Regions from separate parts of the Mesorhizobium sp. M0119 genome, predicted to be linked through region 2. Evidence: predicted binding sites of a transcription regulator. Region 2 holds the regulator's gene; the other holds the start of a gene.

Region 1 (4,416 bases), on a different contig from region 2:
TACTGTGTGCCTACCAGAGGGCAAATGGGTCGCTCATCTGGGAAATGACGGCCAAAGGCTCAAGGAATTCGCCCAGTGGCCAACACGTAGCGGGCAGGAGGTAACGATGGATCTCAAGGACAGGCGCCTCTAGTACGGCGTGGTATCCGTGATCGTGGTATTGGTCATGATTGCGTATGCGGCTGGTTGGTTTGGCGGCACACCGATACCAGCGCCGCAGCAGTGAGAGCGATCGTCATTCTCGCTTGGCGGCAGCTGACTGCTCAGTCTCTAAAGGTCGAAGGAAGGGACACCTGATTGGCTGTTTCGCTGGTTCGGCTACCATCCTGACGACGCACAGCCTGGACCGTTTTTGAGATGGCTTCGGCTCAACTTGTTGGTTGATGGACGGACCGGTCCTTGGATTGCGCAATCCGCAACACACCGCCATCGGGCCGGGTAACTTCGATAATGGTTTCGACACGGACAAACTGCGATCCTACGGAGTAGCCAGGCGCCAGGTCATGCCGGAAGTCGTACACTGGAGCCACAAGGGCCCAACGACCGGGCGGAGAACTCGCATCAGCCCGGCCTTCGGCGGTTTCGAAGCTAAACTGCCACTCGCTTGATCCCGCTGCCCGGCCAGCGATGGAGCCGGGCTACTCCAGCACAGACTCTGCCCGTCGATCAGCTCGATCGGCACGGACTCCAGACCGACATCGTCGAACAGCCGCGCATTTGACCGCGTTCGCCAAATTAATGGCCGGATCTTTGCAAAGCCTCCGCATTTTCGTGGGGGGAAGCCCTCCCAGCATCATCGTGATTGGACTTCACGATCGGTCGGAGTCACGCTGGCCGCAGGTATAAGAAGGATATGGGTGGGCCAACTATCGTCCGAATAGGAGGCTAAAATGAAGCACCAGACGCTTGAGCAACTGCAGATTGTCGCCGAGATCGATCAGGACTACCTGCGCCAGGCCATGTCGCGCAGCGAACGTCTTGAACGCTGGGCGGAGCTCCTTGAACGGAACCCTGACCGGCGACTCTCGACGCTACACCAGACCGAGTATCAGCCGGTTAGATCACGCGGGGCCATGCGCGGCGACGGCTCGCCGATCTCAGTCGCTTTCGAGGATCCTGTCCTCCGCGCCGCCGGGTTGGAAAACGACAACTGCGGCGAAGCGAAGCGGTTCTTCGAACTGACCGACAAGCAATTGCATGAGATCATCTGCTATTGTCATTTCGGCGCGACGGTGAGCGCCGTAACGGCCGCCCGTCACATCCGTGCGGCGATTGCCGGGAGACAGCCCGGCATGTTCGCTCGGATGCGTGAGGCGTTCGTCGGATAAAGCCGGAGCCGTTTCGCAGCATCATTTTTGAAGCGGCTCGCATGGAAAGCCGCCGCCGTAGCGCAGGCAAGCGCTCCCCACGCGGGGAGGCTGCGTTGCATGAGGGGGTGCGGCTTTCCGCAGGAGCACGCCGACCTGCATCTTTTCCATCCGAACCGGAAAGATCCCAATGCTGCCAGTACATCCGTGGTCAGCGCCGTGGTTCAAAGGCTCGAACAGAGCGACATGCGCGCCGGATAAGCGCTATACATTCGCTGTCGAAAATTCGATGCTTCATGGTGGGTCGAAGGTCGCGGACCTATGTCGATCGGGACCGGGAAAGCCAAATCGTGCCAAATTTTCGCGAACTGCATATATCTCTCGATGCACATTCAATCAAGGCTCAATAGGTTTGGTTCGTAATTGCGGATTAATATAGCTGTTGTCGGCAAAATTAAGAGGGATGAATTACAATAAAATTGCTTATGGCTCCGCCTTTCGGACGGCCAAAAGCGCCGGTAACAACGACTGATTTACATTTCAAATATTTTCGGTTTGAGGAATTAAAAATTTGGCACTCCTATCATTCGAGTGCCAAAGGGGCTACGTTAAGTGTTGCAGTCGCTCTATGTGCGGCGGCAGAAAGAACCCCCAATGAAATTCCGGCCACTCCACGACCGCGTCGTCATTCGGCGCGCGGAAGGCGATACCAAATCCAAGGGCGGGATCATTATTCCCGACACCGCCAAGGAAAAGCCTCGGGAAGGCGAAGTGATCGCCGTGGGCCCGGGCTCGCGTGACGAGAGCGGCAAGCTGATCCCGCTCGACGTCAAGGCCGGCGATCTCATCCTGTTCGGCCAATGGTCCGGCACCGAGGTCAAGATCGACGGCGAGGACCTCCTGATCATGAAGGAGAGCGACATTTTGGGCATCGTCGAGAAGACCAAAGCGGCCAAGAAAGCCGCCTGACCGGGCGATTTCCGATCCCGCAATTTCAAGACTGAACTGGACGTAAAATCATGTCTGCCAAGGAAATCAAATTCGCTACCGATGCCCGCGACCGGATGCTTCGCGGCGTCGAAATTCTGAACAACGCCGTCAAGGTGACGCTCGGCCCCAAAGGCCGCAATGTCGTCATCGACAAGGCCTATGGCGCGCCGCGCATCACCAAGGATGGTGTCGCCGTCGCCAAGGAAATCGAGCTTGCCGACAAGTTCGAGAACATGGGCGCCCAGATGGTGCGCGAAGTGGCCTCGAAGACCAACGACCTCGCCGGCGACGGCACGACGACAGCCACGGTGCTGGCCGCTTCCATCCTGCGCGAAGGTGCCAAATTCGTTGCCGCGGGCATGAACCCGATGGACCTCAAGCGCGGCATCGACCTTGCTGTGGCTGCTGTGGTGAAGGACATTCAAGCCAGGGCCAGGAAAGTCAAATCTTCGGACGAGATCGCCCAGGTCGGCACGATTGCCGCCAATGGCGACGCGTCGGTCGGCGCCATGATCGCCAAGGCGATGGACAAGGTCGGCAATGACGGCGTGATCACCGTCGAAGAAGCCAAGACCGCCGAAACCGAACTCGATGTCGTCGAAGGCATGCAGTTCGACCGTGGCTATCTCTCGCCCTATTTCGTCACCAATGCCGAAAAAATGCGCGCCGAGCTGGAGGACCCTTACGTGCTCATCCATGAGAAGAAGCTCGGCAATTTGCAGGCGTTGCTGCCGATCCTCGAAGCTGTGGTGCAAAGCGGTAAGCCGCTGCTGATCATCTCGGAAGACGTCGAAGGCGAGGCGCTGGCGACGCTGGTCGTCAATAAGCTGCGCGGCGGCCTCAAGGTCGCAGCCGTCAAGGCGCCAGGCTTCGGTGACCGGCGCAAGGCGATGCTGGAAGACATCGCCGTGCTCACCGCCGGACAGATGATTTCCGAGGATCTCGGCATCAAACTCGAGAACGTCACGATCGACATGCTCGGGCGGGCTAAGCGCGTGCTCATCGAGAAGGATACGACGACGATCATCGACGGCGCCGGCGAGAAAGCCACCATCCAGGCGCGCGTCCAGCAGATCAAGTTGCAGATCGAGGAAACGTCCTCGGATTACGACAAGGAGAAACTCCAGGAACGTCTCGCCAAGCTGGCTGGCGGCGTTGCTGTCATTCGCGTCGGCGGCGCGACCGAGACGGAAGTCAAGGAAAAGAAGGACCGCATCGATGATGCGCTGAACGCCACTCGTGCAGCCGTGGAAGAAGGCATCGTTGCCGGCGGCGGTGTTGCGCTTTTGCGCGCCAAGGCAGCTTTGACTGAGCTTACTGGCGCGAATGCTGATATGACGGCAGGTATTTCGATTGTGCTGAGAGCACTTGAAGCCCCGATCCGCCAGATTGCCGAGAATTCCGGCGTTGAAGGTTCGATCGTCGTCGGCAAGCTCTCCGACAGCAAGGATCACAACCAGGGCTTCGACGCCCAGAACGAAGTCTATGTCGACATGATCAAGGCCGGTATCGTCGACCCCGCCAAGGTCGTTCGGACGGCCCTGCAGGATGCCGGCTCGATTGCCGCGCTCCTGATCACCGCTGAAGCAATGATCGCGGACATTCCGCAGAAGGTTTCGCCCGCTATGGGTGGCGCGGGAGGTATGGGCGGAATGGGCGGAATGGACTACTGAGCGGCGCCTGAGACTATAGCCAGGACGACGGAAGGCCAGCGACGCGGGCACATGCGAGCCGATATCTCGGCGATCATCGGTTCGCTCGACATCGTGTTCGGGGAGATCGATCGATAGGCTCGTCGCTGTCGTATTTGCTGCTAAAAATGGTCTTGGAGACAAGAACATGACCGACACTCTTGCCGAGAAAACATGTACGCCTTGTCGCGGCGGCGTCCCGCCGCTCACGCGTGATGAAGCCCAACGGTTCCAGGCACAGGCTCCTGATTGGGAGCTGGGTGACGATGCCCACCGCATCCAGCGGAGCTTTCGATGCCGCAATTTCCGGGACGCGCTCACCCTTGTTCAGGAGATCGGTGAGCTCGCCGAAACCGAGGGCCATCACCCCGACATCAGCTTCGGCTGGGGTTATGTGACGGTTTCCCTGAGCACCAAGAAGATCAAAG
Region 2 (4,416 bases):
CCGCACCGACCATGAATCCGGCGGCGGTGCGGTTGAGTGCCCTCAGCGCCCGCGGCGACTTCAGGAACCAGCGCGCCTTGGCCGCCAGCGCCAGATAGGGCACCAGCACCACGAGCAGGACGACGATGGTGAGCGCGACAAGGATCGCGTAGTCGACCAGCGTGATCGCCTTCAGATCGACGATGGTCGGGGTGATGGCAAGATAGAAGATCATCGTCTTCGGATTGCCGAGTGTGACGGCGAGACCGGCTACAAAGCTGGATGCCAAGCCGCCCTTGCCTTTCTTTGCCTCCACCGTTTCGGGCGTGATGCCGCTCGTCCAGAAACGCCAGCCAAGAAAAGCGAGGTAGGCGACGCCCAGCCATTTGATGGCCAGGAAGACCATGCCGAAAGTTTGTGCGACGAAAGCCAGGCCGAGGACCACGGCAGTCAAATAGGTCAGGTCGCCGAGTATCAGCCCGAACGACATGGCCAGCGACGAGCGGAAGCCGGAACCCAGCGCACGCGCAACAAGCGCGGTGACGCCTGGGCCGGGGATGGCTGCGGCGATGCCGAGGGCGGCGCTATAGGCGAGGAATCCGGTGAGCGTCATGATTCGCGCTTGTGGCACGATGTTGAAGTTGGGTGAATTCCCTCGGCCCGGATTCGATTGCGCCAGCGCAGCAGGCGACACCGCCGTTCAGGAGCGGCCGTCTTCGTAGGTAACGCGCCAGATGGTGCCGTTACCGTCGTCTGTGACGATCAGGGAGCCGTCCTTGGCCATCGCAACACCGACCGGGCGGCCCCAGACGGCGTCGTTCGAGATAACGAAGCCGGTCATGAAGTCCTCATATTCGCCGGTCGGCTTGCCATCCCTGAATTTGAGCCTCACCACCTTGTAGCCGGTCCTGGCGCCACGGTTCCACGAACCATGCATGGTGACGAAAGCGTCACCCTGGTAATCCGTCGGAAAGTTCTTGCCGTCGTAGAAGGCTATGTTCATCGGCGCCGAATGCGCCTGCATCAATACATCGGGGACAGTGGCCTTGCCGGCGAGGTCTGGCCGCTCGCCCTGATGGCGCGGATCCTCGTTATTGCCGATGTAGTACCAAGGCCAACCATAGAACGCACCGTCCTTGACTTCAGTTGCAAATTCGAACGGCACATTGTCGCCGAGCTCGTCGCGCTCGTTGACGACGCACCACAACGCGCCGCTGGCGGGCTGCACCGTCATGCCCGTGCAGTTGCGCAGGCCGGTGGCGACAGTTCGGGAATTTTTCCCATCCGGGTCAAAGGCGAGCACATCGGCACGGCCTTCCTCGGAGCCCCACGTTGCACCGAGCGGCTTTGATTTCGCCCAGGCGTCGAGGCCGCCATCGGGTTGCTTGTCCATGTCCTCGGCGACATTCGAGTCCGAGCCAACCGATAAAAAAAGGGTCTTGCCGTCAGGCGAGAAGGCGATGTCACGGGTCGAGTGACCGCCCGACGGGATTTTGGCGACAATGGTTTCTGGTTTACCGGACGCCTTTAGGTCACCGTCGCGATAGGGGAAGCGGACGATGCTGTCGCTGTTTGCGACATAGACCCATTGCGGCTTGTCCCCTGGCGGATAGAAGGCGATGCCATATGGATAGTTGAGGCCCTTGGCGAAAATCGCTTTCTCGATGGGTTTGGCGCGGCCCTCGGCCAGACGGTAGACGCGTATTTGGTCGGCATGGCCGTTGGCGATGAACAGGTCGCCGTTCGGAGCGGCGCGAACGACGCGCGGATTATAGAGTCCGGAGGCGATCATTTCGGCCGAAAAGCCCGGAGGCAATTCTGGCTTGGCGCTTTCGGGCCGCTCCGCCACGCCGGCGCCGTTCGAAGCGGATTGAGCGGGGTCGGCTGCCGGCATGTCTTGCGGCCCGATCAGGCGGCGGACGCCAGGCCTGTCGGCGTGCCAATCGCCAAAAGCTGCTTCGCCTTTGAGCACCTTCTGATCCGACTGCTGGGCGGATGCCGGTGTCGCGACAAGGAGAGCAGCGGCAATGGCCGCAAAGCCGCCAGATCGGGTCATCAACGTCCTCCGGGATTCGCCTCGAAGAGGGCAAACGGAATGAGGCATTGGTCGTTCCAAGCGGTCGTCCGGAACACGAGGATTTGAAGCCGAACCCCTTCAGTTGCCAGAGGCGTAGAAATCCTCATCAAGGCGCTTTTCCAGCGCGACCAGATCGGCCGGCAGCGGCAGGCCCATGGCCCGCATCTCTTGCAGCTTCTCACGCAACTGCTCTTGCACCTCGTGCTGATCCTCAGGCTGATTGACCATTTCCTCGAGCAGCAGGCTAATCTGGGCCTTGAACGATTCCAGCGCCATTCTTTTTCTCCTTGCGGCAGGCCGCGGCGGCTCCTAGCGCAGCATGCGCGAAATCAGCTGCGCGGTATAGTCGACCATCGGTACTATGCGGGCATAGTTCAGCCGCGTCGGCCCGATGACGCCGAGCGCACCGACGACGCGCGCGTCCTTGTCGCGATAGGGTGCCACCACCAGCGAGGAGCCAGACAGCGAAAACAGCTTGTTTTCCGAACCGATGAAGATGCGCACCCCCGGACCTTCCTCGGCGAGGTCGAGGAGCTGGATCAGCCCATCCTGCGTCTCCAGATCCTCGAACAGATGCCGCAGCAATTCTATGTCGGCCTGGGCGGTGACGTTTTCCAGGAGATTGGCGCGGCCGCGCACGATAAGCCGCCCAGGCACGCCGCTTTCGGCGCCTGCCCAGACCGCCAGGCCCTTCTCGACCAGATCCTGCGACAGCGTGTCGAGGGCTGCCCTGGTCTCTTCCTTGATGCGGGCGATCTCGACCCGCGCCTCGGCCAGGGTGCGGCCGCGGATATGGGCGTTGAGGAAGTTGGAGGCTTCGTGCAATTGCGAGACGGTGATGCCGGCGGGCAGATCGATGACGCGATTTTCGACGTCGCCGTTCTGCGAGACCAGCACGGCCAGCGCCTTGGTCGGCTCGAGCTGGATGAATTCGATGTGCTTCAGCGCCACCTCGTTCTTGGCGGCGAGCACGAGGCCGGCGCCGCGCGACATGCCGGACAGCATCTGGCTGGCCTCGGTCAGCATATGCTCCAGCGTCGCGCCCGAGCCGGAGGCGCGCACCTGCGCCTCAATGGTGCGGCGCTCCTCGTCGGAGAGGTCACCCAGTTCCATGAAAGCATCGACAAAGAAGCGCAGGCCTGCCTGGGTCGGCAGCCGGCCGGCCGAAATGTGCGGCGCATAGATCAGGCCGAGATGCTCAAGGTCGCTCATCACGTTGCGGATGGTGGCCGGCGACAGCGACGACGGCAGGATGCGCGACAGGCTGCGCGAACCGACCGGCTCGCCATCCTTCAAATAGGAATCGACGATGCGCCGAAAGATGTCGCGCGAACGCATGTCGAGCGATTGAAGCGCGGGCGATTGCAGCGCGTGCGACGGAAGCACGTGCGATTGCGAACCGGGATCGACTGCCTTGGTCATTCGAGCCAAAAACCTCCGCCCCGAAGATATAGACTTCCGCGGCGGCGGCGCAACCGGTCCATTTTCCTTTGCGCCTAGCGCCCCGTGCGGCTACAAGCCCGGCCAAGATTCCGAAGAAAGAAAGAAGCCTGAATGCGCCCTTCCAAACGCCAATTCGACGAAATGCGCCCCATCTCCTTCGAGCGCGGCGTCTCCAAGCATGCGGAAGGCTCGTGCCTGGTGAAGTTTGGCGACACGCATGTGCTGTGTACGGCCAGCCTGGAGGAAAAGGTGCCGGGCTGGATGCGCAATTCCGGCAAGGGCTGGGTGACGGCGGAATATGGCATGCTGCCGCGCTCGACCGGCGAGCGCATGCGCCGCGAGGCTTCGGCCGGCAAACAAGGCGGCCGCACGCTGGAAATCCAGCGGCTGATCGGCCGCTCCCTGCGCGCCGTGGTCGATCTGCAGGCGCTCGGCGAGCAGCAGATCACCGTCGACTGCGACGTGATCCAGGCCGACGGCGGCACGCGCACCGCTTCGATCACCGGCGGCTGGGTGGCGCTTTACGATTGCCTGCGCTGGATGGAAGTCCGCCAGATGGCGAGCCTTGGCAAGGTGCTGAAGGATCACGTTGCGGCGATCTCCTGCGGCATCCATGATGGCCAGCCGGTCATCGATCTCGACTACATCGAGGATTCCTCGGCCGGCACCGACGCCAATTTCGTCATGACCGGCAAGGGCGGTATCGTCGAGATCCAGGGCACGGCCGAGGGCGAGCCGTTCTCGGAAGAGCAGTTCGCGGCGCTGATGGTCTTGGCCAAGAAGGGCATTCAGCGCCTGGTCAGCCTGCAGCAGATGGCCGTGGACTGATCTTTAGTTTATGACGATGAGGTTGACGATCCTGTGACCCCTTCCGCAATCCTGGAATCAGCACTCTACGTGACGGATCTTGCTGCCGC

Evidence for each region. Region 2 encodes HrcA, which represses chaperone genes, less so after heat shock. Its sites were predicted from a motif close to GTTAGCACTCNCNNNNNGNGAGTGCTAAC; they were not measured.
Region 1: a site for HrcA is predicted at 1,878-1,906, ahead of NKJ40_RS15545 (co-chaperone GroES). Genes of this name have one in related genera too.

The regions. Positions count from the first base shown of each region.
Region 1 covers NZ_JAMYTU010000014.1:47,487-51,902, forward strand. Annotated here, with positions in the region: partial or broken gene NKJ40_RS15535 (IS6 family transposase) at 462-586, shown strand; gene NKJ40_RS15540 (hypothetical protein) at 891-1,328, shown strand; gene NKJ40_RS15545 (co-chaperone GroES) at 1,962-2,276, shown strand; gene groL (chaperonin GroEL) at 2,327-3,970, shown strand; partial or broken gene NKJ40_RS15555 (NADH-quinone oxidoreductase subunit D-related protein) at 4,013-4,087, shown strand; gene NKJ40_RS15560 (4a-hydroxytetrahydrobiopterin dehydratase) at 4,137-4,416, shown strand, end outside.
Region 2 covers NZ_JAMYTU010000061.1:14,502-18,917, forward strand. Annotated here, with positions in the region: gene NKJ40_RS29565 (LysE family translocator) at 1-592, opposite strand, end outside; gene NKJ40_RS29570 (PQQ-dependent sugar dehydrogenase) at 680-2,035, opposite strand; gene NKJ40_RS29575 (hypothetical protein) at 2,135-2,332, opposite strand; gene hrcA (heat-inducible transcriptional repressor HrcA) at 2,366-3,478, opposite strand; gene rph (ribonuclease PH) at 3,611-4,327, shown strand; gene NKJ40_RS29590 (VOC family protein) at 4,361-4,416, shown strand, end outside.